4 regions of the Alteromonas gilva genome follow, and region 2 is predicted to be linked to each of the others. Evidence: predicted binding sites of a transcription regulator. Region 2 holds the regulator's gene; each other region holds the start of a gene.
What was found. The regulator FNR, encoded in region 2, switches genes on or off when oxygen is low (the NO sensors DNR and NnrR bind a similar motif). The targets are predictions, from matches to a motif close to TTGATCTAGATCAA.

Region 1 (7,779 bases), 1.4 Mb from region 2:
GAATGACGGTAGATGATTGAACCGGTATGATTGGGGCGGCGCAGTTCCACGGTTTGATTGCTACCGTCGCCCTGACTTGCATCGAGGTAGGTATAATGAGCAGTGAGCTGCCAGGTGTCAGCGACCCACTCAACCGAGGCTTCAAATCCATCACGGCGTGAATCTTCGGTTGTATTAGCCACCGAGCTTAAGCCACTGTCAGCATCCCAAATGCTAACGATTTCCTGCTCAAGGCGAGTTGAATACACACTCAGCTGCGCGCTGAGCTCATCGGTAAAAGCACTGCTCAAGCCCAATTCATACTCGCGGCTTTGTTCGGGCTGCAATTCAGGGTTACCGATAAAGCTTGCCGGATAATAGCCGTACAGTTCGGTAAAACTCGGGGTTTTAACCGCCTGGCTAACGCTGGTAAATACCGATACCTGTCTGGTTAAGGAGTAGCGTGCACCGGCTCGGTAACTCCAGGCTTTGTCGAAACGCTCATTGTCATCATAACGAAGGCTGAACTGGGTGCTAAGCTGCTCAGTTCCCCAGCCAGTGAGTTCGGCAAAGACACTGGAAGTGTTATCGTCACCGCGATAATTGGGATCGCCATAGGTCGCCGGGCCGCGTTGTTCAAATTCACGCTTTAATAACTCAGCGCCAATGGCAAAATTTGCGACATCGGCATCAAAAAAATGGGTCCAGTTAAGCTGTTTACGTTCGCCAGTTGTGCCGCCCGCATCAACACCATCGGTAAGGTTGTCGTTATCGTCTTTATGATACTGCGCTTTGATCTCACTGCGATAGCCCAGTTGCGGCACGCTAAAATGCCATTGCACCGATGAAGTGAGTTGCTTGCCGTCAGTGACGTTGTCTGCATCGGCAGGCAGCCCCGTGGAGAAGTCTGTGGCGTCATAATCGTTTTGGTAGTCTACCACGCGTACACTGGCACTGAGCGAGTGTTGGCTGGCTAACTGCCAGTTGAGGCTGGCGCCAGCGGTGGTGTTGCGGTATCCATCATCTTCGGTACCGGTTCGCGATACGTTGTCGCCATCGGTTTTGAAACGATTGGCATAAAATGACGCACTCAGGTTATCGACATTATGGCTGGCTGATACGGCGCCGCGATAGGTGCCGCCATTGCCTGCCGCAGCGCTTAACGAGGCTGAATCTGATGGCTGTGTGTGGCCTTTGGTTGTGATACTCACAACACCGGCTACCGCGCCGCTGCCCCATAGCGCACTTTGCGCGCCACGCAGGAGCTCAACTTTGGCAATGTTGGCTGCCGTAAGGTGGGCAAAATCGACCAGGCCACCCTGGCTTAGGTCGTTAACAATCACACCATCAATGAGTACTAACAGGTGGTTAGTTTCGCTGCCGCGTAAGCGCAGCTCAGCCAACGCGCCCGGGCTGCCGGACTGGCTGATACTGATGCCAGGCATTCCACGCAGCAGATCGGTAAGTTGGGTGGCCCCGGAAGCCTGAATATCGGCTTCGTTGAGAACGGTTACGGAAGCGGCTAAATCACTTAAGTTTACCGGTAAACGAGAGCCGGTAACGGTAATGGTTTCTACTGCAGAGTCCTGGGCACAGGCAAAGTTTGCTGCGCATGCCAGTGCGATGGCGCAGGGAATAGTTCGAATTGTCATAAATTGTTCTCTTGTTGCACTCCCGCCGAGCGCTAAGATGAATGAAAAGCGGCGCGGTGCCGCCGTCGGGCAAAGGCCGGTCTCCGGGCTCTCAAACCTATTCAGATCGTTTCCGACCACAAATATTTATTCCCGCCTTCCCAACTAAATGGTGGCGTAGGGGAATCGCAGCTAACTGCGTGATTACCGTTGCGGGGGCAGCGTGAGACTTTCACTCACTTCCCGATTATCCTAACGTGAAAGTGTTAGGCACCTTTGCGGGCGTGATTATATCGGCATGCACCGTAAACCGATAGATTTAAAAGTGAAAAGATATGGCTAAGTTGCAAAGAACCGCTGTTTTTAGCTGCAGGCTGACAGGCGTAAGCCTTTAGCGTTAATAGTAGGGGCCAAGGGTGAGTGGCGGTTCCTGTAAGGCGGAAAATTGCTCTTTGAGGGCAAGGATCTGTTGTTCCCAGTAGCGCTGCTCGGCGAACCACGGAAAGGCACGTGGAAAGGCCGGATCCTGCCAACGGTCAGACAACCACGCCATATAGTGTACCATTCGCATGGCACGCAGGGGCTCAATTAAGGCCAGCTCACGGCTGTCAAATTCGCAGAACTCTTCGTAAGCTTCAATGAGCGTTTCCAACTGCAGCTGTTGTTGCGGTCTGTCGCCATTGAGCATCATCCATAAATCCTGTACCGCAGGCCCCATACGACTGTCATCCAAATCGACAAAAGTCGGTCCGTCACGCCATAAAATATTACCGGCATGACAATCGCCATGCAGGCGAATCAGTCCAAACGGTTTGTATTGATTCGTCGCCAGGGTAATGACCTGATCAAGAATGGTAAAAAACGCGGTGTGCAGATTCTCTGGCACCAGTGTGCTTTGCGCCAGAGTCTGGCGCGGACGCGTTAAATAGCTTTCAATGGTAATGGTAGGGCGATGGGCAAAAGGGGTACTGCTGGCTACTTTGTGCATCCGGCCAATAAAGCGGCCCATCCATTCAAGATGATCCAGGTTATCCAGTTCAAACTGACGGCCACCTACCGAGTCGAACAGGGCAAACCGGTATTGATGCGCGGCATGCAGGGTTTCACCGTCATGGGCTAATGGCGCCACCACCGGAATTTCAGCATCAGCCAGGGCCTGGCTAAAGGCATGCTCTTCGAGGATTTGCTCGTTAGACCAACGGCCCGGCCGATAGAACTTTACGACATAGCGCTTTTGTTCATCACTTAAAAACTGATACACACGGTTTTCGTAACTGTTGAGTGCCAACAGGCCGGACTGCGGATAAATGCCGCACTGTTCAAGTGCGTCAAGAATCGTATCGGGTGACAGTTCGGCAAAAGTAAAGTCACTCTCTTTCATGGTTTCTCTATCGGTAAAGGAATTTGGAAGGCTCACTGACCTCAACGATACTGCCATCAGCTTCCGTTGTTGACACATGAAAGTAAATTTCAGTGACCCGCTCTGATAAATTTTGCGGGTCGGTTGCCACTGATATGGGCAAACTATACAGTTCGCCGCCTGCAACAGTCACAACTTGTTCACCAATGTACTCGTATTCGGGGAAACCTTCTACCTTAATCGTGTAGGTATGCGTGGATTGTGATTTGTTTAGCACTTTTAAGGTGTATACATTTTCAATATCGCCGTTGTTATTTTCACGGTACAAGGAGTTGCGATCGCGGATGATATCAACCTCAAGCGGTACGCGGGTGACAATATCTGCCAACAGTAAACCAGTCATTACCAGCAACACCACAAAGTACCCAATCAGCTTGGGGCGCAGGATTCGTGTGGTGCCGCCAGCCAGTTCATGTTCGGATGTGAAGCTGATGAGCCCTTTAGGGTAATTCATTTTCTCCATGACGCCATTACAGGCATCTACGCAGGCACCGCAGTTGATACACTCGTACTGCAGTCCGTTGCGAATATCAATACCGGTGGGGCACACCTGCACACACAGGTTGCAGTCTATGCAGTCTCCCAGGCCTTTGTCGGCCAGCTCGCCGTGATCCAGTTTACGGGAGCGGGGGCCGCGCTGTTCACCACGGTTTGGATCGTAGGACACAGTAAAGGTATCTTTGTCGAACATTGCAGATTGAAAGCGCGCATAAGGGCAAATGTGCGTACACATAATTTCACGCATCCAGCCGGCATTTGCATAGGTGCAAACGGTAAAAAATATCACCGAAAATCCAGCCCAAAAGCCCACGTCGAATGTAAAGAAGTTAATAAATAGCGAGCCAACAGGCGTGAAGTAGCCAACAAAGGTCAGTGAGGTTAACAGTGCAACAGCTATCCAGGCCGAATGTTTCGCTGTTTTACGTAAAAACTTGTCTACGTCCATTGGACGCTCGTCAAGCTTAATACGCTTATTACGATTACCTTCACATTTTTCTTCAAACCAGGTGTAAATGTATGTCCAGGTAGTTTGGGGACACATAAAACCACACCATACCCGGCCAGCAAAAGTGGTAACAAAAAACAGCGCAAAGGCTGATACAATAAAGATATATGCTAACAATGTCAGATCCTGCGGCCACAATGTTAGCGAGAAAATGGTAAAACGCTGATCAACGATGTTAAGCAGTACAGCCTGGTGACCGTCGTACTGAATCCACGGTACTGCTGCAAATAATGCAATAAAGAAGAAACCAAAAAAACGCCGGAAACTTTCCAGCGGGCCTTTAACTGCGCGAACGTATATCCGGCTGCGCGAGTTGTATCGCTTAGACTCATCAACCTTTTTTGGCTTGTGAACTTTTACCGGACTCACGTTCTTCACCGGAATTTGATCGTTCATTAGACTACCTTTATTTGAACAGAAGAAGATTACGGTAGTAGTTTACCAAAGGGTATATTAATTTTAATTAATATAGATCAAACACAACCACTAACGTCGCTCAGAATTCACTGCGGCGCATAGTCTATAACATTTCATACCGTTGCACACATAGTGCCACCTGATGAGTTTTAGGTTTATACTTATCTGGCAAGAGACGCGCTCGTGAGACTGACTGTCGCGGGACTATAACGCTTTTATAACTAAGTATAAAAGACATGATTTTTTTACATGTCGTTGTTGAGTAAACTCATCCTATTAGTTTAGGAGTATCGTCAGGTATGTTTCGTTCAGTTGTACTGATCATTGAAATCTCAATTTTAGTGGTGGTGTTGCAGTTACCCTTCGTCCAGTCTTTGTTCGCGGATGTTCAGGTCAGTCTGAGTGACTGGATGACCGAAATCGCGATGCGCGAAGAGCGAGCGCAACTTGCTGATATCAAAAAAGGGATTGCGGCACAGTATTCAGCTATGCGGCCTTATCAACAGGAATACGTTGATTCAGTACTGTCGACACGAGCGCAAACCATGTATTTTTATCATGCGTACTGTATCAACAATGACATTAACCCTTATGTCTATGGCGCGACACTGGCATCAATGTGCACCGAAATTGATAGCTCCGCCATTTTAGGCTCCGGTCAGAAGGACGCTTAGCATGACAATCGACAGGCCCGTCCTCTTTTCCCGTTCAGAATCTGTTCAGTGAGCGGGTACTATTTTTGGATTAAACTTTTTAGCGTTATTGTGTTCTAACTACCCAATAACGGCGGAATTGCGTTAATGTGTTAGTCACTGATCGGAATGTCGCTATCTGTAACAGATTCAATTTCAACGTATCTGCTAGGAGTCAACAATGCAAAAATTGGCCACAAAATGGTTTGTAATCCCGGCATTAGCATGTTTATCGGGCTGGGTTTATGCCGAAGATAATTCATCGAAAGAACAACCGCTGGTAGAGATTACCTGGCAGGAGCCTGAGTCTTATACCGATGTAAAGCCAGGCAATGAATCCCGCAAACGCTTCAGAGAGCGTGTGTTCAAAGAACTGGATGAGTATTTCAATAAACTTGCTGAACAACTACCGGAAGGGCAGACGTTAAATGTAACGGTCACGAATTTGGATTTGGCCGGTCAGGTTTGGCCAACATTTGGCATGGGGGCCCGCGACATTCGCATTATTGAGTCGATGTTTATCCCGCGTATGGCTTTTAGTTATGAATTGAAAGAGGGCGGACAGGTGATGAAATCGGCTGAGGTCAGCATTAAAGATATGTCGTTTATGAACAGCACTGCGCGGTTTCGCACCAATGAGCCATTTGCTTATGAGAAATTCATGATTAAACGCTGGTTTAACCAGGAGTTCGATAGTGCTCTGGCGAGCTCGTAATGAGACTACACCGCAACTAATCTTGCTACTATAAAACCCGGCCACCGTGCCGGGTTTTTACTTTAGTCCCTGCCTGTAACACCGATATGTCCGCCTTTAAACCATAACTGATGATGACAGCATGCTTAGGGTGCTATTTCGTCGGTAAAAATGCCTTAAGCCCGCAGTAAATTGAGCAAAATAACATAGCTCAGAATCATTCGATGTGAGACGGAGCGAGAACAAATGCGTCGCGTACCGGAATAAAGGTGTCGGGCTCATGCAGTTGCGCTTGGTTTAGCTCAAAAGGGCTGACCCTTTCTATGCGGGTAATTTTGCTGCTTGCCCAATGAGGCGCTTCGAACCTGGCGGGCAAATCGGCCAGGGACACCTCACTGCGGCAATGGAACACGGGGTTGCCTGAGTCGGTATGGGTTAATAACCGGCCAACTTCTACATTCAGACCGGTTTTCTCCCACACTGCCCGGTGTGCGCCGCAGCGCGGCGACTCCTGTAGGGTAACGGCGCCGGATGGCAAGGCTAGCAACGCCGATGATCGGTGCCTGACCATTAAAACAGTGTCGTGAGTACGAATTAAACATGCCGCCTCACTGACCATGGACGACCCTGAATAGGGCGTAGCATCATGCGCCACTCTGCACATTGGCGTAGCTGGACGCTCGGGCTGGCAGCCTAAAAGCGTTAAAACCCATAAAATAGCTGTTAAACGCGCCCCCGGCTTTGCGTTATCAGGTAGAATTAAACCTCTAAAAAACATTCACTATCAGGTTCCGACGTCTGCTTGTTTTAACCAAAACGTAGCGTCACTATAGCAGGATTCATTATGGCATTGGGTAAAAAGCTGTCACCGTTGTTGTTTGGTTTGGTATTGCTGATTGGATTGCTGGCATATCTCAATTGGCCACAACAAGTCAGCGAGCAAAAAAGTGCTCAAAAACAAACGCCGGTGACGGTATTTGCGGTGGAAAAAAGACTGTTCCCGGTGACAATTGATGCGCTGGGCACTGCTAAAGCCAACGAGTCGGTAACATTGACTGCGCAGGTTACCGACACCGTTACCCGGGTCTTGTTTGAAGACGGTGATAAAGTCGACGCAGGGCAGCTGTTAGTGCAGTTAAACGATGTCGAAGAAGTGGCCAGAGTGGCGCAGTTGCAGGTAAGCCTGGAAGAAGCTAAACGCCAGCTAAAACGTATTAAAAACCTGGCCCGCACCAGTGCCGCGTCTGAGCAGTTGCTTGATGAGCAGCAAGCCCTGGTAAAGTCATTGGATGCACAAATTTCGGTGGCCAATGCACAACTTGCCGATTTGCAAATAAAAGCGCCATTTAGCGGTAGCCTCGGTATACGCCAGGTAAGTGTGGGCTCACTTCTTCGGCCCGCCGATGTGATTACAACGCTGGATGATCTCAGTGTTATCAAAGTTGATTTTAATGTGGCGGAGAATCACCTCGCCAGCATGGCGGTAGGGCAAAAAGTCACCGCGAAATCGGTAGCGTATCCGGGGCGTGAGTTCAGTGGCGAAATTGTCGCTATTGATTCGCGGGTCGACCCGGTTACCCGCTCGATTCTATCCCGTGCGGTTATCAACAACCCTCAGGCTGAGCTTCGCCCCGGCATGCTCATGCAGGTTACCATTGAAAAACAAGTGCTCGACACCCTGGTAGTGCCGGAAGAGGCGCTGGTACCCAATGCCGACAAGCAGTTTGTTTATGTGGTTGCTGAAAACAACGTAGTGCGTGAGCGTGAAGTGATAATTGGCGAACGTCGCCCGGGCTGGGTGCAGGTTGTTGAAGGACTGAACATTGGTGAGCGCATTATTATTGAGGGCACCTTGCGCGTGCGCGATGGCTCTCAGGTTAAAGTACTCAATAGCGATACATTGGAGAGCTAAATATGTGGTTATCTGATGTATCGGTAAA
Region 2 (7,779 bases):
CGGCGCGTTGCTGCCAGTCTGGTCAAGCTATCCGCTGGTTAGAGAGTTTTGATGAAACCACTGAGTGTCGCTGCTGTATTCCGGGAGCAAAGGTACGCCCGGACATCGTCTGGTTTGGCGAAGTTCCTATGCACATGGATGACATTATTATCGCTCTGGCACAAGCCGATGTGTTTATTGCTATTGGCACATCAGGGCAGGTTTACCCGGCGGCTAATTTTGTCGCCATGGCAGCCGACGGTGGTGCCAGAACCATCGAAATAAATCTTGAACCCAGCCAACAAAATAGTCTTTTTGATGAGAACATTGTCGGTGAGGCAGGTAAAGTATTACCTGATTTTGTGTCACATTTTATCCGCGATTATTGTTAGTAGGTTTGGTTGATGGAATATTTCAGTGAGTTTATCACTATTGCGCTGGTGCATTTAGTTGCTGTGGCCAGTCCGGGCCCTGATTTTGCCATTGTTGTGCGCTACAGCATTAGCTATGGCAGACGCCTGGCTATGTATGCCAGTGTGGGCGTCGGGCTGGGTATATTGCTGCACGTGGCATACTCCCTTGTGGGCTTGAGTATAGTGATCAAAACTACGCCCTGGCTCTACTCAGCCATTAGCTATTTGGCTGCTGCGTATTTTTTATACCTTGCTTATGGTGCACTGCGCAGTGGCCCGTCTGATTCCGCAGCAACGGTAGAAACCATTGCCAACAATAAGCCTGTAACCCTGCGAAAAGCGTTGCTGAGTGGTTTTTTAACCAATGGACTGAACCCCAAAGCGACGCTGTTTTTTTTGTCGCTTTTTACCGCTATCATCGATGTCAATACGCCCGTTGGCGTGAAAGCTATCTACGGCATTTACCTGGCGGTAGCTACCGGAGCGTGGTTTTGCTTTCTTTCTTACCTGCTGAGCACTTCACGGGTCGCCCGTTTAATCGGCGATAAGGGCTACTGGCTCGATCGCTTAATGGGTGTGGTGCTGATCGCGTTGGCTATTCGCTTAATTACTATATAGATGAGTGACGTTCATAAGTTAGTAAGTGTATAAAGAAGCATCGGCGACGCACTTGCTGACTGGGCGCAGCTATCCCACAGTGATATACTCCCCGCGAACACATTAAAGAGAGATTAACTTGAGCATTAACCGTGAATTGTCAGACAGTACTGATAATCTTCAGCGTGCGTTAGCGGGCCAGTATAAGTTCGATCTTAAGGCCTTGTTTAGTGAAGGTCAGGCACGTTATAAAGACAACCTGGGTCTTATGCTGCGTGCTACCGGCGTTCTCATGGCAATCGGCATTGGCGTAACATTTTTACTTTTTAACCTGCTGGAACTGGATGTGACATCCGTTGAAAGTATGCAAAGCAGCCGCGCGGGAATGTTAGACATTATTATGTTAGTTCTGATGTCGCCACTGCTGGTAGGTTTTCGCATGATCGGCGTAAAAATAGCTGCAGGACAGCGCGCTCAGCTGCGCGAATTAGGGCAGTATTTTTCCTTCATCCTTGTGTTAGTCGCCGCCAATTTACTGATCAGTTTGTTGGTTCAGGTAGGTTTGAATTTGCTTATATTGCCCGGTATCTATGTGTATATGGTGACTCAGTTTTCTGTGGTACTGCTGGCTAACCGACGTGCAGGGCTGTTGCAGTCTATTGTGTTGTCGACTCGCGTTGTAAACCGATATTTACTGCCATTTACATTGATATTATTGGTGTTCCTACTGATGTTTATACTGGTATTCGTTACTATGGGCCTGGCGATATTATGGGTAGGGCCAATGTATTCGCTTATTATGGGGCGGTTGTATGTTGACCTGTTTGGCTACGGTGAACCCACCAATACACACACTAAAGCGAGAGATTCTATACTCGATGCATAAACGGGAAACCAGCAAGATTGTATTAATTGCTATTGCTATTATGGCGGTAGTTGTGATCATTGCCTGGATGACGAGTACAACAGAGCCGGACATCCTTGATGTACCAGAATCCGAACAAGCCGAAAAGCCGGTACCAAATTTTAAAGCAATCGAAGACGCCACAGAAAAAAAAGAGGCATTTTTTGCCTATCTCAAACCTGAAGTTGAGAAACAAAATAATTACCTGCTGAGTTTGCGACATTACCTGCAAACACTGCAACGGCGTCTTAACGCAGGTAATCACCTCACTGAAGAGGATAACGAGCGGCTTATCTGGTTGGCCGAAGAATACCGTGTCGATGAAGATATTCCGGCCGAGCGACAGATATCTGATTTGCTCAACAAGGTCGACATTCTGCCGTTAGAGCTGGTCCTTATGCAGGCAGCAAACGAGTCTGCCTGGGGAACGTCGCGCTTCGCCCAGGATGGTTATAACTTTTATGGGCTTTGGTGTTACCAAAAAGGATGCGGGTTTGTACCCTCGCGTCGAAATAGCGGTGCATCGCACGAAGTGGCAAAATTCCCTAACTTATCCATTGCTACCTATACCTATATGCGCAATATCAATCGACACAGCGCTTACCGCGAGCTGCGTCACATCAGAGCATCATTGCGCCGCGCACAGCTGCCGGTTACCGGTCTTGCCTTAGCAGAGGGGCTAATGAGTTACTCAGAACGTGGCGCCGCCTACGTTAATGAATTGCAAAGTATGATCCGCTACAACCAAGAGTTAATTACCGAATGAAACGTTTTTTATTGCTGCTGCCGTTACTTGTTGCAAGTCACTCAACCCTGGCCGAACAGATCGAGGTTGAGTACAAGCGCTTTTATAGCCACGTGAGTAAAATTGGTGATGAGAGTACCTCTGCATTGCAGTTTGCATTTGGTTTTATGCATGTTCGCAACAAAGCATTGTGTCACATTAATAGTGCCACGATTGTCACCCAGAAAGTGGATTTACCATTAGCGGTGTCACCAGAGCAGCGTTTTTTAGTGCCTAAAGAAAAGGCGCTTAAGCTGGCAGACGCAGCCATTGTCATCGATTTGGATGAGCCTGCGAATCTGTGCGATATGTCTGTTCAGCTTGAGACCACCGCTGAGTACGTTAAAAAGCAGTACAGCAGTGCAGAGTTAGCCTTAATTAAAGCGCAATATGATACGTTTTTTGATGATATGGGCGGTTTTCTTTCTTTTATGATGCCGGCGGTCAGTGGCCTTAAGATTCAGTTTGCAGATAAATCACTTAACCAAACCCTTGCGGGAGCGCCGCCCATCATCAATGGCACGTTGATTCTTGATAACGATTGGCTGGAGCAGGGCAACGCGCTCGATTTACCCGCCGCTCCGCTTAGGATCACGGCGGTAGCAGAAGACTAAGGCTAGTCTTCTGTAGGGATCCTCGCCTCGCTGGTTGGGGGCTCGTCCGGGTTTTCAGGCTCGTTGTCTACCGATGAGGGAGGCAACACCTCGTCTAACACCAGTTGATAACGGATCTGTTCGGCCAGACGCATCACTACTTGTTCGCCTATTTCACACATTTCTGCACAGCGGTGAAACTCCATTAAACCAACATCTGACAACGGTGGCTCAATTAATATATCAGGCGGCTCACCGGCCAGTCGTGATCGTGTTACGCGCGCCTGTAGGATTTCCAGCGAACTGCTCATCACGCTTAAAATTCCTGGCGCTTGTTTACTGTTGTCTTTGGGTTCTGGCGAAAACCACTGACGTACAACATCCTGACTTTTCTTGAAAAAGTGTTCATTGCGCTCCTGAGTTTCGGCGTGCTTGGCGGTTTCCCGGGCAATACGCAGGGGCCTGAAATCTGCATTAAGATTCACCGCAATAACAAAATCAGCGCCTAACTGCCGGCATAAATTTACCGGCACAGGATTAACCACCGCACCGTCAACTAACCAGCGATCATTGTAGGCAATGGGCGAAAACAAGGCTGGAATTGCGCAGGACGCTTGTACTGATTTACCCACATCACCGGTATTAAACACAACTTCGCGGCCAGAATACAAATCAGTGGCGACGCAGGCGAAGGGCTTTTCCATTGACTCAAAGGTACTGGCACAAAAATCACTCGACAACTTGTCGAAGACCTTCTGACCACTGGCGAGACCACCACGGCGAATTCCTATTCCCATCAGACTTAAGGTTTGCCATTCTGTGAGCGAGGAGGCCCATTCTTTCAGTTCGTTAAGTCGGCCACTGGCATAGGCTGAGCCAACGTAGGCGCCAATTGAACAGCCGGCCACGACATCGATTTTAACACCGAGCTTTTCGAGTGCCTGGATAACGCCAATGTGTGCCCAGCCCCGGGAGGCTCCAGAACCTAGCGCAATGCCGATTTTCATAACACACCTATTCCGTCAAGTTTACAATATTGATGGACTGTGCAGGTTGTACAGAACGGTTTTCATCTTTAAATTCAGGAGTATCGAACGCTATATCACCCTCTGGCTCAGGCTTGCCGCTTGCTTTAATCGTTTTAAAGTCGTAAAGCTTGCTATCGGCAAGATGTGACGGAGTGACATTTTGCATCGCCCTGAACATTGACTCTATGCGGCCCGGAAAACGCTTATTCCAGTCCTGCAACATCATTTTGATGTTCTGTCGCTGCAAGTTTTCCTGTGAACCACATAAGTTACAAGGAATAATAGGAAATTCAACCGCTGAGGCGTATTTTTCGATGTCGGCTTCATTACAGTAAGCCAGAGGCCGAATCACCACATGTTTACCATCGTCACTGACCAGTTTCGGTGGCATGGATTTGAGCTTTCCGCCATGAAACATATTCAAAAACAGGGTTTCTAACATGTCGTCACGATGATGGCCCAAGGCTATTTTGGTAGCGCCGAGCTCTGTGGCGGTGCGGTACAAAATGCCGCGACGTAACCGCGAACAAAGCGAACAGGTTGTTTTGCCCTCGGGGATTTTATCTTTAACAATCGAGTAGGTGTCTTCCTCTACGATTTTGTAATCAACGGACAGACTATCTAAATACCCGGGTAAAATGTGTTCGGGAAAACCGGGCTGTTTTTGATCGAGGTTTACCGCTACGATTTCAAAACTGATTGGCGCGATGCGTTGCAGGTACATCAATACATCAAGCATGGTATAGCTGTCTTTACCGCCTGACAAACACACCATTACCTTGTCGCCGTCTTCGATCATGGCAAAATCTTCGATGGCTTTGCCCACATTGCGGCGCAAGCGTTTCTGTAGCTTGTTAAAACTGTATTTTTGTTTTGATTTTGTGGCGGCAGAAGCGCTGTTAACCTGTAAACTCATGATAGTTGCTGACCCGTATTACAATGGCGGCATTATACGTGAAGGGCATAGCAGGCGTCATCCTCAGTAAAGAAAAGAACCGAAAAAAGACGCGCCTGCAACGGATAACTGCCGCTGGTCATGCTTTTTAGCTGATAGGGCTTTCAAAACCTTCTGGCTTCACTGCCAGTACATCACAATTGAGTTCGTCTATAACGTGTTCGGCGGTATTGCCGATTAACGCCGCAGATAAACCAACCCGGCCTACGGTGCCAATAATTACCAGCTCGGCGTCCAGATCCCTGGCAATTTGCGGAATGACTCTTTCTGGCAGTCCTTCTTTCACATGGCAATTATCCAGAGGTATCGAAAATCGTTTGCTGTGATGTTCCATTTCTTCCAGATGGTGATTTTTAACCGATGCATTGTAAGCGTCAGGGTCAAACTCCGGTACTTCTATGGCGATGTTAAGCGGTGTGCCGGGAAAACAATTCGCCAGGTGAACATGGCCACTCAAAAGGGTCGCGTAATCCTGAGCGATAGTTGTCAGGCGATCGTTGAGCTTTGCATGCTCCCGATCTTCGGTGCCGACGTTAACCGCGGCAATGATTTTGCCATCCTGCGGCCAGTCGTGCTCTTTTACCAGTAGCACAGGGGTAGGGCATTTGCGGATCAGATGCCAGTCAGTAGGGGTAAAAATGACTGAGCGCAAGCTGTCGTGAGAACGGGTTGCCTTTACAACGATATCCATGTCTTTCGCCATGACGTACTTTATGATGGCTTCATAGGGGCGGTTGTTCCATTCAACGGCTACCTCAATAGCGGCCTTGTAAGGGGCAAGCTGAGCGGCCAGCCATTCGGTTCGTTCTTTAACCACAGCCTGGCGCATAGCCTCACGCTCTTCACCGGATAACATGGTGGTCATTTCGTAGGAGAAGTCGTAGATAGTCATAAACGCGGTAATGGATGCACCGGTTCTTGCAGCAAGTTCTAACGCTCGCGATATAGCAGGTTGAGTATCGCGTTCTGGCTCAACGATGGCCAGGATACGGGTATATTCAATCATAATGACGCTCCTTGTGAAGGTACATTATGAGTTTATGTCGGGTTTCGCTGTTTCTCCAGTTTCTGGTTTGCGTAAGATCAATATCAGGCGTAAAAAACAGTCAGCATGATCAGCTGACTGTAGTAGAGGGAATATCCATGCTATGAAGCTTTTTATCCATGGCGTCAAAGTCGATAATGGTAATGAGTTTACCGTTGACTTCGATAATGCTCTCTTTTTGGAAGCGGGTGAGTAACCTGGATATTGTTTCAACCGTTAAACCCAGGTAATTGCCTATTTCGTTACGCGTCATACTCAGATTAAACTGTTTGGGCGAAAAACCGCGCTCTTCGAAGCGTTTTGACAAGTGCGCTAAAAAGTAAATCAGGCGTTCTTCGGCTGTGCGCTTATTGAGTAACATCATGAGATCATGATCATGCTTAATTTCAGCGCTCATGAAACTCATAATCTGATGACGTAACTTCGGCAATTGCACCGACATTTGATCCAGTGTTTCGTAGGGCAGCTCGCACACCATAGCGGTTTCCAGCGCCTGAGTGTAACTTTGATGGGTGTTTTCCCGCAGGGCATCAAAACCTATGATATCACCCGGGAAATGAAACCCAATGATTTGTTCTTCGCCGTCTTTACTGGTGACAAATGATTTAAATGAGCCCGCTCTGACAGCGTATAAAGAACGAAAGCTATCGCCAGCTTTTACCAGCTTATCATTTTTATGCAGCGGCTTTTTGCGCTCAATAATATCATCCAACGAATCCATTTCTGTTTTGTTCAGTGAAACAGGCAAACATAAATGGCTAAAACTGCAACTCTGGCAATGAATAGAAAATTCCGAGCCTTTTGTCATAACAAACGTTCCCTTTTGAGCCTGGCTCAATTAATACTATCTAGTGTTCGATAAATCAAGAAAAGTGCATAAAGTATAAGGCCTGATGCGACCATTATACGAGTATTGTGTTGTTGCAACAGTGTCATTAACCAACCCGCGCCAATACTCACCGATATCAACGCCGGTAAGGTGCCCAAACCAAATGCGGCCATCGTTAGCGCGCCTTGCAGCGCGTCACCTGATACCATCGCCCAGGTTAAGGTTGAGTACACTAAGCCACAGGGCAGCCAGCCCCAGATAAAACCATATGGATAAGCCGATAACGGACTTTTAAACGGAATAAAACGTTTCGACAGTGGGCGAATACGTTTCCATATCCCCTGACCGAGCCGCTCTATACGCGCTAAACCCCGCCACCACTGCGCTAAGTAAAGCCCCATAGCCAGTAGCATTACGGCGCTTAGTATTTGAAACACCGCCAAACCGTTTTTTACTGAGGCCTGGGCAATTTGCCCCAAAGCCCCGGTGAGAAAGCCAGCAATAGCATAGCTGGTTATACGACCGAAATTATAACTGAGTATATAAGGCAGCGTGGCATTATGGCTGGGGATTGCAGCGCGCAAAGCGCCGGCGATACCGCCGCACATACCAACACAATGAAGAGAGCCTGCAAGGCCCACTAAAAACGCCG
Region 3 (7,779 bases), 480 kb from region 2:
GGCTTCACGGGTATTGGTATCGTCAGCAAAATCCTGATAACCATAGGCAATAACGTAATTATCCCACTGCCCCATGCCAACGTCATAGGCATCAGCCAGTGATAACTCACCGTTTTCTATATCGATTTTCGGGTGCGGATAATCCATCACCGACTCACGGCCATTTTCGCTGGCCGCAAAATTATGGGCAATACCCAGTGTATGGCCTACTTCGTGAGCCGATAACTGGCGAATGCGCGCCAGCGCCATTTCTTTTTGTGCTGTCGTCGCGTTGCTATCCTGACCAAAAGGACTGGTTAACCCCAGCGCAATCAGGTAATCCTGTCTTACCCGCAACGAGCCCAGGGTAACGTGACCTTTAATGATTTCACCGGTGCGCGGGTCAACCACCGAAGAGCCGTACGACCAGCCCCGCGTAGCACGGTGAACCCAGTTGATGACGTTGTATCGTACATCCATCGGGTCGGCATCTGGTGGTAGCACTTTTACCTGAAAGGCATCTTTATAGCCTGCTGCTTCAAACGCTTGATTCCACCAGCTGGCGCCGTCTTTTAACGCGCTCATCACTGGCTCGGGAATACCCGGATCGAGGTAATAAACAATAGGCTCAACGGCTTCGCTGATCGCAGCGCCGGGATCTTTCTTGGCCAGTCGGTGACGACGTATATACGCTTGCTCAAGAGGCTCGGTAATCGGCGCCGAATAATCCTGCCAACTGTGCTTCCAGTAGCCCGAAAACGGATGAAAAGCCCGCGGTTCATAGCCATCATCAGGCAAAGCAACAAATGAATGATGCAGATGCACGGTGACACTGTCTGCATCGGGAGTGACCGAACGCAGGTAGCTACCGGTGCCGTTACCACCAAAGGTCACCAGGGCTTCCAGCTCAGTATTGAGCGGAAACGCTTTGGTTTTTTCCATATAAACACCGCTGCGACTGGCATCGGGTTTAAAGCTGCCCTGATTGCTTGACTTAAGACGTTCTGCAATACCGTGAATGTCGCTGAAAAGCTGCGCGGTATAATCAATCAATACCGAGTCATCGTTACTCGCTACAATGGTGAAACCGGCAATCACCGAGTCGGCAAAGGCTTCATCGATACTGGCTTTTTCGGCCGGATTGTCGGCACTGGCCCGGTATTCGGTATTGAGTTGTTTAAGTAAAATTTTATTCCCGTAACGTTCAAACTGCACCAGACGGGTTGCGCCCAACTGGCCTCTGTCCAGGCCAATATCGTTAGAGCCTACCCCTTGCGGTAAGCTTGACTGAAACAACAGCGGCTGGTCCGTGGCGTCAATTTGCAAAAACACTTTATCTTCGCTGCTGTCATAATAAACAGGTATAAAACCCGCTTGTTTTTTCATGCCTTCGGTAAAGGAGGCAATCGTCTCTCCTTTAACCGGTGAAAACCCTGTTATCAACAGGCTCACAACCAATACCAATACTCGCAACAGAGCGTCCTCCAATAATAATGCTGAACAAAACGGCAGTACTGTTAAGCTACCTAATCGAGACGGGTAAATCCAGTGACACCTGACCAAACTACCAACAACACCGATAAACGACCAACGGTTGATCGAGCGCAAGTGCCTATATTAAATACAAATTAAGTCTTTTCGCGATTGATCTGCATCAACGTCACCAGACAGTTTACTAGTACTCTGTACATCCTGCTTCTACACTTAACAGGTCGACAAAATTCATTAACTGATTAGAGTACCTACCGGGATGTTATGGGCATAAACTTTGAACAACATGATTTTACTGATCAACAGCGTGCAGAATTCAATCAGCGAGTGCATCAGCAACTGTCTGAGATGACGGCTGAACTCACCCGGCCCTGCTATAACAACCCGCAGGTCAGTATCGGCGCGGAGCTGGAACTTTACCTGGTAAACCAGCATTTCACGCCGGCCCCTTTAATTGAGCAGATGCTCGAAAAGGCCCGCATGGAAGGCCTGCAGGAAGAGTTAAACCAATACAATATCGAATTTAACCTCAAACCGGTTAACGCCGGCGAGGCGGCCTTCAAAGCGCTTCAGGCTCAGTTAGATAAGGCCTCGCAAACGCTCGACCAGACCGCGGCGCTGTACGACGGTCATGCACTGTCAATTGGCATATTACCAACTCTGGATAGCAGCCACCTGACCGACACCTACATGACCAACCGGCCTCGTTATCAGGCGCTTACACGAGAGTTAACCCAACAGCGGGGAGCCCCTTTTGACATTGATATTCATGGCCAGGACGTGGTCAAAACCACCAGCGATGATGTTACCATGGAAGGCGCAAACACCTCTTTTCAACTGCACCATAAAATTCCGCTAACGCGCTTTACCGATGCGTTTAATACCGCCCAGCTGGTGACGCCTCTAGTGTTAGCCATCGCCGGTAACTCGCCCTTTTTTATGGGTAAACGGTTATGGCAGGAAACCCGGATTGCGCTGTTTAAACAGTCCATTGATTATCGCCATACCAATGCCACCGAATGGCGCCAGCCCTCCCGGGTGACTTACGGACATGGCTGGCTGCGCAACGGTATCACCGACTGCTTTACTGAAAGCGTGTCGTTATATCCGCCGTTATTGCCAGTGCTCAGCGAACGGCTCAATGCCCCGCCAGCCCCCTTTACCGAGCTCAATCTTCACCATGGTACCGTGTGGAGCTGGAACCGCGCCGTGTTTGAGCCCGGCGAACAGGGCCATGTGCGGATCGAATACCGCAGTTTACCGGCCGGGCCGACGAATCAGGATATGCTCGCCAATGCAGCGCTGCAAATTGGTCTGGTTGAAGCCTTGTCGCCGCACTGCGAAGAGTACTTACAACGCCTGCCCTTTCAGTATGCCGAATACAATTTTTACCGCTGTGCCCAGTCGGGTCTGAACGCCAAAATACTCTGGCCACACCCACAACAGCGCAGTCTGAAGGAACATCGGGTCACGGATATTCTGGCTGATTTATTGCCGCTGGCCGACGAGGGGCTGGCCAGGATAGGGATCAGCCGGGCGGAGCGGGATTATTATCTGGGTCTCATAGAGCATCGGCTGGCCGCCCGTCAAACCGGCGCCACATGGCAGCTGAATACTTATCAGGCGTTAACCGAACAGCACGGTGAGCAAGCAGCCCTGGTGGAATTGTGCCGACGCTATTATCAGTTAAGCCACAGCGGTCAACCTGTAGCCCAGTGGGAGTCACCATAACAATGAGTACGGCTACATTCATGGCATTGCCCGGCTTTAAGGTGCTTAAGGCCCCCACACCGGCAGACATCGCAGAATCCAGCCTGGCCTTTTTGCACCAGCTTGGCCAGCCGAGCATTATTACCGTGCCCGGCCAGACCCGCGCCAAACGCGCTGTGACAACCTTATTGCACGGCAACGAACCATCAGGTTTTCAAGCTATTCACCGCTTACTTCGCGCGGGTTTTAAACCCTACGCCGACACAACCTTTATTATTGTTTCTGTTGAGGCGGCCCTGCGAGAGCCGGTATTTACGCATCGGGCACTGCCTGAAAACCGTGATATTAACCGCTGCTTCCGGCCGCCTTACAACGACGTCCCCGGCCTGTTAGCCAGGCAAATTCTTGATTATCTGGTAGATCTCAGTCCTCACGCGATTGTCGATATCCACAACACCTCGGGCAGCGGACCCGCCTTCAGTGTGGCGACCCGGCAAAGTCGTCAACACCAAGCCCTGGCGTCACATTTCACGCGCTGGTTTATTCACACTGATATCGAACTGGGATCGATAATGGAAGTGCCTTTTTGCTGCCCCATCATCACAATTGAGGCAGGCGGTGCCATGGATGAACAATCCACGGCCAATGCGTTTGATGGTTTACACTCTTTTTTAAGCGCTGAGGATGTGTATCAGCCGCGACAGGATATGGATCTGCTATGCCAGCCCAAACGCCTGGAAATTTGTCCCGGGACGAGCCTGGCCTATGCTGAGCGGCCGGTATTTGGTGCCAACGTTACCATGCACCAGGATATCGAGCGGCATAACTTTGGCGTGACCCGGCCCGGCGACATACTCGGTTGGCTCGACCATCATAAGCTCGCGCATTTTCGCCTTACCGGCCAGCAACCGAATGAATTTATCGATGACTACTTTCGTTTGCAGGGCAATGCACTCACCGTTGCCCGCCCATTAAAACTGTTTATGGTCACTACGCGTCCGGACATCGCTGAGTCAGACTGTCTGCTTTACTTTGTCGATACCGATAGCAGCTAAGGTCATGTCAGGCCCGGTAATCACCACAGGTAACTCAACAACGGGTTATTCGAAAGCCTGACGTAAACGTTCAGCCAGACCGGTTTTGCGTTGCTGCTGGTGTTTAACCGCTTGCTGCAATATTGTCTCGCTGGTTACTAACAAAGCGCCCTCCTTCGCCCGGGTCAGCCCGGTATAAATAAGCTCGCGGGTATAAATACCGGCCGCATGATAAGAAGGCGCTTGCGGCAATAACAGCATCAGACGGTTAAACTCCGAGCCCTGGGATTTATGGATTGTCATGGCGTAAACCGTTTCATGACGTGGTAAGCGCATCAGCGGAACCGAGCGGTATTGATGCTCAGCGCCGGCAAACCAGGCTTTCAACACGCCTTGCTCGTCCGGCCAAATCAGCCCTACATCGCCATTATACAAGCGCTGTCCGTGATGATTTTCGGTGATCATTACCGGCCGACCGCGGTAGATGCCGCGTTGGGCCGCCCCGGGTGTAAGCAATCGCTCAATCCGGCTATTAAGTTGTTCACTGCCATATTCACCCTGACGAAACGGCGTCAGCCAACGCACCGACTGCAGTTGTGCCATGGCTTCGGCAAGTGTAGCGGCACCGGCAATGCCACCAAACCAGTCACGGACAATAGCATTAAACTGCGCGTCGATAGTATTAAACGCACATTGCGCCACACCATTTAACGCGTCTTTTTGCCGCGCATCGGCGCTGCCCAGTTGCTGCCATAATCCGTCGACAACGCCGCTGTTGATGGCCGCCGCCACTGCTGCCAGCTGACCACCAAAGCGCTGGGCACGTTTAAGTTCAAAGTGCACCAATGGCGTCGGGTGTTGCTGTGTGTGGCGCGTTAAGGCCGGTAAGTGCGGGCACAAGGTGGCCAGTTGTGCCGCCGTGCTCTCATCGACACCGCTCTGTGCACTGCGGCCAAAGGCGGCAATAATATCGCCTAATACATTACCGGCTTCCACCGAGGGTAACTGCCTGGGATCGCCCACCAGGATGACCCGGGTGTGGGGCGCCAGCGCCCGGAACAGACGCGTCATCAGGGCCAAATCAATCATCGAGCTTTCATCCACCACTATCACATCGGCGGCAATGGTATTACTGGCACTGTGGCGGCTATTTATGCCCCAGCGCGGCATACCGAGCAAACGGTGGAGTGTCATAGCCGGCTGGCTCAACTGCGCAGTATAGGAGGCCAGCGCAGGTGACCGGGAAAATTGGACCAGCGCAGCATCCATTGACTCACTCAGTCGCTGGGCGGCTTTACCAGTGGGCGCGGTTAACACTATCGACAATTCACCCTGCCAGGCTACCTGCAACGCCATTAACAAACGCGCAATCGTATAGGTTTTACCGGTACCCGGGCCACCGGATAACATTGCAAACGGCCGGTTGATACATAATGCTACGGCCACCTGTTGCCAGTCTTGTTCCTGAGTATTGCTTTGCACAGTTGAAAACAATACCGGCCACACGTCTTTTAGCTGCTGTTGTTGGCGGTCGGTGAGCGTTAAAGGTTGGCAGCGCTGGCTGATTTGGGTCACTAATTCCTGTTCAAACTGCCAGTACCTGGCGGTATATAACCGTGTGTCCTGTAAAATCAGTTTGTTATTGAGTGGCGCTGCCGCACTGAGCGCAGTGGCTTGTTGTATAAGGGTATCGAGCGCGCCAAATTGCCAGCCGGTATCGGGCTGTCCGGCATGCTCAAACCAGCGAGTTTCGGCTATATCCGTCAGTGACAGGCAACTGTTACCGGCTCGTTGCGCAGCGCTGAGTGCCAGTAACAGGCAAAAAATTGCCTCGTCACTGCCCGTTGGCAGAGTGTCACCGCCCCGCTGCAGCATCTCGCGGGCAAAAAAGTAGTCAATGGCTTCGATATTAGCAAATTGTGCGCTACAGGCGGCAAAGTCAGTGTATTTCATTGGTCTTCCCCGACGCTGCAGGACTCATCACCGATGCTATCGGTGCTGGTGCACCGGGTTACATTGCCGGTTAATGCCCGTTCCATATCGGTCAGTAAGGTTACCGACAAGGGATGATAAAACACCCCGCTTTGCGGCGGGTGGCCGGGCGCCATGCCGCGTAAATAAAAATACGCCACGCCGCCAAAATGCTGCGTCGGATCGTAATCGTCAATACGCTGAGCTAAAAAGCGGTGCAGTGCCACGCTGTAAATCAGGTACTGTAAATCATAGTAATGTTGCTGGTTGTTGTGGTTAAGAGCATCAGGGTCATAATCCTCAGGCGACAGCCCCAAAAAGGTCGACTTGTAATCGGCCACATAATAGCGCCCGTGGGCAGTGAAGATCAGATCAATAAAGCCATGCATCATACCGTCGATAGCGGCACCCTCTAATGCTGGCGACAATGCATCGTGGCCCATACTTAAGCGGTGTTCACGCAGGATAGTAACCAGCGCAGCGCGATTAACCTGCTGCAAGGGAAAATAAAACTCGGCCTCACGCAAGGTATCACCTGATGGTAACTGGTTAAGCTGCAGCATGCTGTTGTCGTATAATGCCATGGGCGTGGCTAATACCTCGTCGAGCCAGCTGAACAGCGCTTCGTGTTGAGACGCGTCGATGCCATATCGTTTAGCCACCTGTACGCCGCTTTCCTGCCAGTCTGGTGCGGTAAAATCGGTCACCTCCAGCAAGTCATGCAGCAGGTTACCGCTCTGGGCTCCGGCTTTCAGTTGGTAGCGTAATTGCTGTTGTGCCAGCTCGGCCGGCAGGGTTGTCTCAACCGGAACTTCAGCCTCGCGCTGACGATACTGGGTGTGTGCGGCCTGACGCGAGAGTGCCGAAAACGAGTACAAGCGCCAGTTATCATCAAATTTACGGGCAAACGGCAGATACGTCAGTGGCTCTGCCTCATCATTATTACCATGATAATCAACGGGTTTTACGTCTTCAATCAGGGCTGCATGGGTGAATGGTTGCTCCGCAAAATGCGCTATCGCCTGTTGCCAGGAATCAAAATCGGGCCGTCTGACAAGACGTCCCAGGGAAGACTGTTCAGTTTGCTTACCTTCTGCGGTACCCAGATAGCAGCGGTGGGAGGCACGGGTAATCGCCACATACAGCAGCCGCATCGACTCCGCATCGCCCTCGCGAGTCACCTGCGCGACGGTTGCCGGTGTTGCGCCCAGCGCCATTTGCTGCATGCCGGCGTGTTCATCATAAAAACGCAATACCTCAGCCTGACGGTTGCCAAATTTCACCGGATCACGGTACTCACCGGCAAAGGGCACAAACACAATGGGGTACTCCAGTCCTTTCGAGCCATGCTGAGTGACAATTTGAATCAGTCGGGCATCAGATTCCAGCCGTTGAATATGCTCTTCGGCCTGTTCCGGGGCCTGCACCTGCCGATGCAGCCAGTTAAGTAAGTGGCCCGGCTGAGGGTATGTTTTGGCTGTTTCCTGTAACAGCTCTGCCAGATGCTGATAGTTAGTCAGGCTGCGCTCTGCCTCGCCGCGAGTCGGCAAATAATGGTTTTGCAACAGGCCCAGTACCAACGACATTATGCCGC
Region 4 (7,779 bases), 2.3 Mb from region 2:
TTTAGGCCCTGCCGAAGCGGGATGCGTATATTACGCTCTTTGTTTTCAGTGTCAACACTTTTTTGAAAATTTCTTTTCGAAGAAGCTCTTCTGAAAACCACCTCAACGCTGTTATCAAACCTTGCTGAAGTGAGGCGCGCATTTTACGCTGATGGCTTTCTGTGTCAATGCTTTTTTTGAATTTTTTCAAACACTACATTTGACTGAAAGCCGCTTCCAATAAGGCCTTAGGCGTTATTGTCGGGTTCGCGTTTTAGCGCGTTCCCCGTCGAAGTGGGGCGCATTATAGAGAGTTAGGCTCACAGGTCAACGCTTATTTTAAAAAAACTGTCATATTTGATTTGTTCGCTCAGAAATACATCATAACGCGTTCTTTATGTACAATTTCCGGCGGATTAACCGCTTCTGGCCCTGGAGAAGATAGTCATACGCGAACAAAGCATGCTAGCTTGTGGTTAAACTATTACTACTTATTCCTCTTAACTTAATCATTCGCAGAGATAACTATGCAACAAACGCTCAGTAGCTTTAAAGGAATTTCCCCCAATATTGGCAACAATGTCTATATAGCAGATTCGGTTCGCCTGGTGGGTGACGTAGAGGTCGGAGACGACAGCAGCATCTGGCATATGGTCGCCGCACGGGGTGACGTGAACTATATAAAGATAGGTGTTCGCAGCAATATACAGGACGGCACTATTCTTCATGTTACCCGTAAGTCTGCAGGCAACCCTGAGGGTAATCCGTTAATTATTGGTGATGATGTTACCGTTGGTCATAAATGTATGCTGCACGGATGTGAGCTGGGTAATCGTATTCTGGTTGGTATGGGCGCGATTGTAATGGATGGTGCCATAGTAGAAGATGATGTCTTTATTGGCGCCGGTACTTTAGTGCCCCCTAACAAGCGGTTAGCGAGCGGCTACCTGTATGTGGGTAATCCTATGGTGCAAAAGCGCCCGCTAAATGAAGCTGAATTGGCCTTTTTAAAACAGTCAGCGATAAACTATGTTGAGCTCAAAAACGATTATCTGGCCCAGGAGGGCAGTTAGCTGCCACGCAGAAAATCGATAACGCCTTCGGTATCGGGTTGCTTACCCGTCCAGATAGCAAATGCAGCGGCCGCTTGCTCCACCAGCATGCCAAGACCGTCACGCTGCTGGGTGGCGCCGAGTGTTGCGGCATGTTGCATAAATACCGTTGCCCCGCCATCCTTGCTGTACACCATATCGTAGGCGAGTTCACAACCGGCTAATAGCCTGTCTGGTACCGGCGGTACCTCACCGGACAGACTGGCTGAGGTTGAATTTATCACCACGTCGTAATGATTGAGTAGTTGAGGCGTATCTACAGCTCTCACCTTGTCATTATCGGCTTTGTTGGCAATAGCGGCTGCTTTGCTGACGGTTCTGTTTAATATATCTAACTGCCCTACTCCAGCATCCAACAACGGATGTACAACGCCTCTGGCAGCCCCACCAGCGCCTAAAATCAATACTTTGGCGCCAGCCAGATTGATACCGGCAGCGTGTAGATCGGCAACCAGGCCGATACCGTCGGTATTAAATGCACAGAGCTCGCCATCATCGTTGTACATTAACGTATTAGCCGCCCCTGCCATTGTTGCCGCCGGATTCCGATGTACAGCCATGGCGTACGCCTGTTCTTTAAAGGGCACGGTGACGTTACACCCCACGGCCTGTGGATCGGCAAAAAACGCGGCGACCGCTTCGGCAAAGCCATTAACCGGCGCTTCACGCTTTTGGTAAGAAATCTGCTCCTGACTCGAATTGGCAAACATCTGGTGAATTGTTGGTGATAAACTCTGGGCTATAGGATTTCCGAATACGGCAAACTTTTTCATGGGATTACAATCTATACTGGCTAAATTGGGGATCAGTAAACAAACTACTGCGCACTCTACTGATGTTGTTACACCCTATCAAGCAATTGGTGGTGAAAAAACCGTCCTGACTCTGGCAAACCGGTTCTACGACATCATGGAACAGGATCCTGTTGCAGCGGATTTACTCGCCATCCACCCACAACCGTTAACCAGAATACGACATGTTTTTTATTTGTACCTGACCATGTGGTTGGGCGGACCGAATCAGTATGAGCAAGAGCGCGGGCATCCGCGTCTTCGCGCCAGACACTTACCCTATACAGTAACACCAGCGCTAAAAGCACAGTGGATGTATTGTATGCGTAAAGCCATGTATGAAACCGTCGACAATATGCAAATTGCCGATCAGCTATTAAAAGCGCTCGACCAACTCGCTGACCACATGGTTAACCACGAGGATTAGTCCTAAAAAAGCCCTTCAAAGAAGGGCCAAAGGGTAGTGCGAAACACTTTTATAATCTGCTTGAAGCAAACCAATTAAGCTACTTAAAACTTATAGCCCATAGAAAGCGTAAAGACATAGGGGTCAATATCCACATCGACACTGCCTGCCACACCGGCAACCGTGAACTCGGCGGTGGTATCAATGGCAATGTAACGGGCCGATGCATTAACCAGCCATTTCTCATCGATTTGATAATCGAAGCCAATCTGACCAGATAAACCGAAAGAGTTATCTAATGACAGGTCGCTAAAGGTTTGCTCTTCACGTGATGAGGTAAAATCTTCATCGAAGAATATAGTGTAATTGATACCCACACCAACGTAGGGCGTAAATGCACTTTGTGTATCAAAGAAGTACAAAGCGCTGAGCGTGGGTGGCAGGTGCGTGACTTCAGCCAGTTTACCATCACCCAGGCCAAGACCATTGTCGGCAGTATTGATCAATGTTACGTCATGGCTGAAAGGCGTAGCGGCGAGCACTTCGATACCCCAATGCGCATCGAGCATATAAACCAGATTAAGACCAATTTGTGTATCAGAGCCGACTTCTGCACCCATCCCCACGTTACCGCCCAGCGCGTCAACGTAGACATTGCCTGAATCGTCGTTGGGGCTAACCGTAGTTAAACCAGCACGTACAATTATATCTCCGGCATCGTGGGCCATTGCGGCGGGGACACCTGCTAGTGCTCCAAGCACTATTGTCGCCAGAATTGATTTTTTCATGTTGTATTTTCTCACTCGTTAAGTCAATGGCTGCACTTTACGCTTCCGGCCAAATAAAAATTTGATCTAAAACAAGTTTAAAAATACGTTTTGAAATCTGTAGGTTAAGCTTGATCCACGTCAAGAAACCGGGGCGAACTGTTTGGTTTTTACCAGTCGGTTGGTGTAAGCCAGCTCTGCAGCTTTGCTTCGGCAGAGCCTTTGGGTGCCTGGTACCCATATTCCCAGCGAGCTAACGGCGGCATTGACATCAATATTGACTCAGTGCGCCCGCCGGTCTGCAGCCCGAATAAGGTACCGCGGTCATACACCAGATTAAATTCGACATACCGGCCGCGTCGATAGAGCTGAAAATCCCGCTCCCGCTCCCCGTATGGCAGGGTTTTGCGCCGCTCTATAATAGGCACATAAGCATCAAGATAGCCGTTGCCTACTGCTTTCATATACGCAAAGCATTGTTCAAAGTCCCACTGATTGAGATCATCAAAAAACAAGCCGCCTACACCGCGTGTTTCATCGCGATGCTTTAAGTAGAAATACTCATCACACCATTTTTTATGATCGGCATACACATTATCACCAAAGGGTTTGCAGAGTTTTTTTGCCGTGTCATGCCAGTGCTGAACATCCTCTTTAAACGGGTAAAAGGGCGTCAGGTCAAAGCCACCACCGAACCACCAAATGGGCTTTTCACCGGGTTTTTCGGCAATAAAAAAGCGAACGTTGGCATGAGAGGTAGGAATGTAAGGATTATGCGGATGAATAACTAATGACACCCCCATCGCCTGAAAACTTCGGCCTGCCAGTTCGGGGCGTGATGCCGTTGCTGAAGCTGGCATCTGGGTGCCAAAGACATGGGAGAAATTAACCCCGCCCTGTTCAATGACCGCGCCATTTTTAATGACCCGCGAGCGACCACCGCCACCTTCTTCCCGCTGCCAGGCATCTTCTTGAAAATGGCCCTTACCATCGGCCAGCTCCAGGGTATGGCAAATATTGTCCTGCAGAGCCAGTAAAAACGTTTTTACTGAGTCGATAGCCTGTTGCGTATCCAGCGAAGAAGCAGTCGTCATAATTAGTTCCGAATAATTGCGCCGCTCAGGGCATCGCGAATGGTAGATGGTTGTTGCGCGCCGCCAACTTCACCATCAATATAGTGCACCCTGTCACCAAAATACGCCCTGGCCTGCTGCTGAGTTACCGCTGGTGCCTGTCCGGTTAAATTGGCGCTGGTCGATACGATTGGTCGACCCAGCTTTTCGCATAAGGCCCTGGCACCCTGATGCGCCGTTACCCGCACGGCGATAGCTTCATGTTCACCGGTTATCCAGCCAGGTGCAGTGGCTGACTTGGGCAGCAACCAGGTCACCGGTCCCGGCCAGCAGGAAAATATACTAAAGCGCTTGTCCTGTGGGATAGCGTTGTCGTTAACATAGGGCAGCAGCTGAGAATAGTTTGCGGCCAATAAGATCAGGCCCTTTTCAACCGGTCGCTGCTTTAAATCCAACAGTGCCATAACAGCGTCTTCGTTGTTAGGATCACAGCCAATTCCCATCACAGCTTCAGTGGGGTACACCAATAGCTGCCCGTTCTCAAACGCTTCAATATCAGTATCCTGATGCACCGATTCAACGCTCATTTACCACGACCTCTTTAATTACTCTTGTGAAGTAGCTTCATCTTTCGGCTCTGTATAGCCACACAGGGGTTGTGGGCAAGCCAACCGCCCTTTCTTTTCGATCAGAATTTGCCAGTTACAGTCTGGGCAGGGTTTCTGAACGGGAGCGAAATTTACCACATAACGGCAAGCAGGATAACGGTTGCATGCAAAAAATCGTTTGCCGTATTTATTGGTTCGGTCAATTAAGTGGCCATCATGGCACTTCGGACAAGTCACTGTCGTATCAGACTGCGGTTTGGCGTTTTCGATGTGGTGGCATTCGGGAAAGTTAGTACAGCCGATGAACATGCCATAACGGCCTTTTTTGATGGCCATGGCAGCGCCGCATTCAACACAGCGGCTGTCCTCCATGACTTTTAATGTCGTGGTTTGAGTATCGTGAAGGGGTTTGGCGTAGTGGCATTGCGGGTAGCCACTACAACCAATAAAGGGCCCGGTTTTGCTGTTACGCACACGCAGGTCTTTGCCGCAGTCCGGACATTGCCCGAACTGTTGCTCCAGTGCGTGCTCGTGCGCAGCAAACAGCGAATGATCTATTTTAGACACAAACCTACACTTCTCTAAACAACGTAATTAGTGAAGTATACCGTCATGCTCTTCGAATAACAGATCTTCCATTTGTGCATAGGCATTTTCTTTGCCTGGTACGTTAAACAGTACCATCAGCACAACCCATTTGAGATCTTCTAAACAAAATTCCGGAGAATCAATCTCCATCACCCTGTCGATGACCATCTCGCGGGTCGTGGCTTCTAACACGCCAACTTGCTCCAAGAATAACAAGAATCCCTGACACTCAACATCGAGGCGCATTTGCTCCTGCTGAGTATAAATACGGCTTAGGCTACTGGAAACACCCTTGCACAAATAGGGGTTAATGTCGGTTTCTTGTAACGCAGCGAGCTTTTCTAACCACGCCAGCGCCTTGTAAATCTCATCGTGATGAAATCCTGCGCGGACTAACTCTTCGGTGAGTTCATCCTGATCAACCCGAATTTCGGTTTCACTGTGGATAAAATTCTCGAAAAGATACATGAGGATATCGAACATAGCATTTTCCCCCTCAATTTGCGGCAATTGTGTTACGCACTATTGCCTAACGTCGCAAACTCTATTGTAGTGATGTGGCCTTTTTTCAAGTGTAAGACCAGCGTTGCGTACGGTTTTGATGCAAAAAACTATGGCATCTGACTTCAAGTTATCTAAAAATTGGGTTAATGCCAAGTTTTAGGCCAACTTTTTTATCAGCCACTGTAAAACAGCATAGAACGAAAACGCCTCTCCCCCCCCCTGTTCGGGTTGTTGTGAGTACCGGCAACGGCCCTATAAACGCATGTAGCCACCAGGCACCGCAGCAACCAAGCCGCTTATTTCTAACTCCAGCATAACCGCCATGATTTTAGCCACTGGCATACCTGAGCTTTGGGCTAACTCATCGACACTTGTCAGCTCTGCATCAACTAACTCAAGTAAAGGGTGATCAGGCGCCGCGTCCATCCCATCATGGTTACTTTCCCTGGCCTCTGCTGCCCAGGCATACTCCTCAATAATATCCTTGCTGCAGGTAATCAGCTTAGCACCCTGTTGTATGAGGTGGTGGGGGCCCGCACTTAAACGACTGTTGATGTTGCCCGGTACCGCAAAAACATCGTTATCTAAACCGGCCGCCAGATTAGCCGTGATCATTGAACCACTTTTAATCTCGGCTTCCACCAGCACAACGCCTTGCGACAGCGCTGCGATGACCCGGTTACGACGTGGAAAATGATACGGCTTAACAGATACCTCAGGGGCAAACTCGGATACCAGGCAGCCTTCGCATTCAACAATGTGTTGTGCCAGATGCGTGTGCGTGCGCGGGTGCAGGTATTTTAACCCACCGCCCAACACCGCAACGGTGCCACCTGCTGTAGGATAGGCCCCCTGATGGGCAGCGCCATCTATCCCCAGGGCCAGACCGCTGGTCACGGTAATGCCGCTGGTGCCCAGTTCAGCGGCAAGGCGACGCGCCGTGTTTAACCCCTGGACGGTTGCTTTTCTACTCCCGACAATAGCAATTTGCATGGCATGTAAACGCGCGGTATTGCCGCGACAAAATAATACCAGTGGGGGCGACTCAAGTTGGCGTAAGCGGCTTGGGTAAGCCTCTGATGCAATATCAATAACGGTGTGTTTGGGGTCGCTTTCAAGCCATTGCTCAACCGCATTAATCGCCTGTTGAGGGGCTTTAATCAGGTTAATCTCTTGAGGCCGGAGGCCCAGCGCTGCCAGCTCGCTGACGCCAGCCTGAAACAGACTGTTTACGTTGAGTCCGCTATTTTGCAGTAACGCCAGCCAAAACGCTGGCGTTCGCCGGTGTATAACACTTAAACAACACCACTGTTGGGTGGTAGCAGTAAACAAGTTTTGCATATTCTCTTCCGTAACCTGACCCGGTCACGGCAGAGTCAGGGTTAAGGCTGGGCCACTATATTGCCGCTTCTGACCATTTCACTGGCCCGGGTTATAATGCCGTAGCTGGCCCGGCTAAATGTACTGAATATCACCAGCTCCCCTACCTTAATAGCGGGCTGCCGGAACGTTGAACTGCTGTCAAAAATAGTCAGAAGCGAATTATTTTCGCTGGCGTACTCAGGGCTTTCACCATCGATAATCGTTGGCCCCTGTTGATAGATCCCCATCACAGTACCGGCGCTGACCTGCGCTGCACCCAGGTCAACAATGACAATGTCGTGTTTACCCAGTAACTCGTGTTGATGCAGGCTGCCAACAATAAACGACCGCTGAGACTGAGTGGCCGCCACCAGTGCCATGTCGGCACCCGATTTAGGCTCAGTATCCAGCAGTTTGTCACCTCGCTTGGCCTCGGCGTTAGAGCCGGCAATTTTTACCAGCCATTCGCCTTCGGCGCTTGCTTCCACCATCGTGGCATCGGCAATGTGATGCACCTGAATACCCAACACATTGCCGTCGAGATCCGTAATTGTAGATTGCTTACGAATAACCCGATACTGATCGTTAG

Region 1: a site for FNR is predicted at 4,500-4,513, ahead of ccoG (cytochrome c oxidase accessory protein CcoG). Genes of this name have one in related genera too.
Region 3: a site for FNR is predicted at 1,624-1,637, ahead of OIK42_RS08110 (glutamate-cysteine ligase family protein). Genes of this name have one in related genera too.
Region 4: a site for FNR is predicted at 3,187-3,200, ahead of OIK42_RS00025 (OmpW/AlkL family protein). Genes of this name have one in related genera too.

Annotation. Positions count from the first base shown of each region.
Region 1 covers NZ_JAQQXP010000001.1:936,464-944,242, forward strand. Annotated here, with positions in the region: gene OIK42_RS04185 (TonB-dependent receptor plug domain-containing protein) at 1-1,631, opposite strand, end outside; cobalamin riboswitch at 1,689-1,903, opposite strand; gene OIK42_RS04190 (serine/threonine protein kinase) at 2,008-2,991, opposite strand; gene ccoG (cytochrome c oxidase accessory protein CcoG) at 2,999-4,432, opposite strand; gene OIK42_RS04200 (hypothetical protein) at 4,753-5,127, shown strand; gene OIK42_RS04205 (DUF3016 domain-containing protein) at 5,327-5,860, shown strand; gene OIK42_RS04210 (NUDIX hydrolase) at 6,057-6,503, opposite strand; gene OIK42_RS04215 (efflux RND transporter periplasmic adaptor subunit) at 6,684-7,751, shown strand; gene OIK42_RS04220 (efflux RND transporter permease subunit) at 7,754-7,779, shown strand, end outside.
Region 2 covers NZ_JAQQXP010000001.1:2,303,915-2,311,693, reverse strand. Annotated here, with positions in the region: gene cobB (Sir2 family NAD+-dependent deacetylase) at 1-371, shown strand, start outside; gene OIK42_RS10090 (LysE family translocator) at 384-1,010, shown strand; gene OIK42_RS10085 (YciC family protein) at 1,129-1,875, shown strand; gene OIK42_RS10080 (glucosaminidase domain-containing protein) at 1,868-2,659, shown strand; gene OIK42_RS10075 (DUF2987 domain-containing protein) at 2,656-3,291, shown strand; gene rssA (patatin-like phospholipase RssA) at 3,294-4,277, opposite strand; gene ttcA (tRNA 2-thiocytidine(32) synthetase TtcA) at 4,285-5,214, opposite strand; gene uspE (universal stress protein UspE) at 5,342-6,259, opposite strand; gene fnr (fumarate/nitrate reduction transcriptional regulator Fnr) at 6,369-7,106, opposite strand; gene OIK42_RS10050 (sulfite exporter TauE/SafE family protein) at 7,133-7,779, opposite strand, start outside.
Region 3 covers NZ_JAQQXP010000001.1:1,828,483-1,836,261, reverse strand. Annotated here, with positions in the region: gene OIK42_RS08115 (zinc-dependent metalloprotease) at 1-1,365, opposite strand, end outside; gene OIK42_RS08110 (glutamate-cysteine ligase family protein) at 1,735-3,201, shown strand; gene OIK42_RS08105 (M14 family metallopeptidase) at 3,204-4,235, shown strand; gene recD (exodeoxyribonuclease V subunit alpha) at 4,281-6,167, opposite strand; gene recB (exodeoxyribonuclease V subunit beta) at 6,164-7,779, opposite strand, start outside.
Region 4 covers NZ_JAQQXP010000001.1:245-8,023, forward strand. Annotated here, with positions in the region: gene OIK42_RS00010 (gamma carbonic anhydrase family protein) at 507-1,052, shown strand; gene aroE (shikimate dehydrogenase) at 1,049-1,864, opposite strand; gene OIK42_RS00020 (group II truncated hemoglobin) at 1,863-2,309, shown strand; gene OIK42_RS00025 (OmpW/AlkL family protein) at 2,393-3,076, opposite strand; gene hemF (oxygen-dependent coproporphyrinogen oxidase) at 3,226-4,149, opposite strand; gene tsaC (L-threonylcarbamoyladenylate synthase type 1 TsaC) at 4,152-4,715, opposite strand; gene OIK42_RS00040 (DNA topoisomerase family protein) at 4,734-5,303, opposite strand; gene OIK42_RS00045 (DUF494 family protein) at 5,331-5,807, opposite strand; gene dprA (DNA-processing protein DprA) at 6,081-7,169, opposite strand; gene OIK42_RS00055 (LysM peptidoglycan-binding domain-containing protein) at 7,211-7,779, opposite strand, start outside.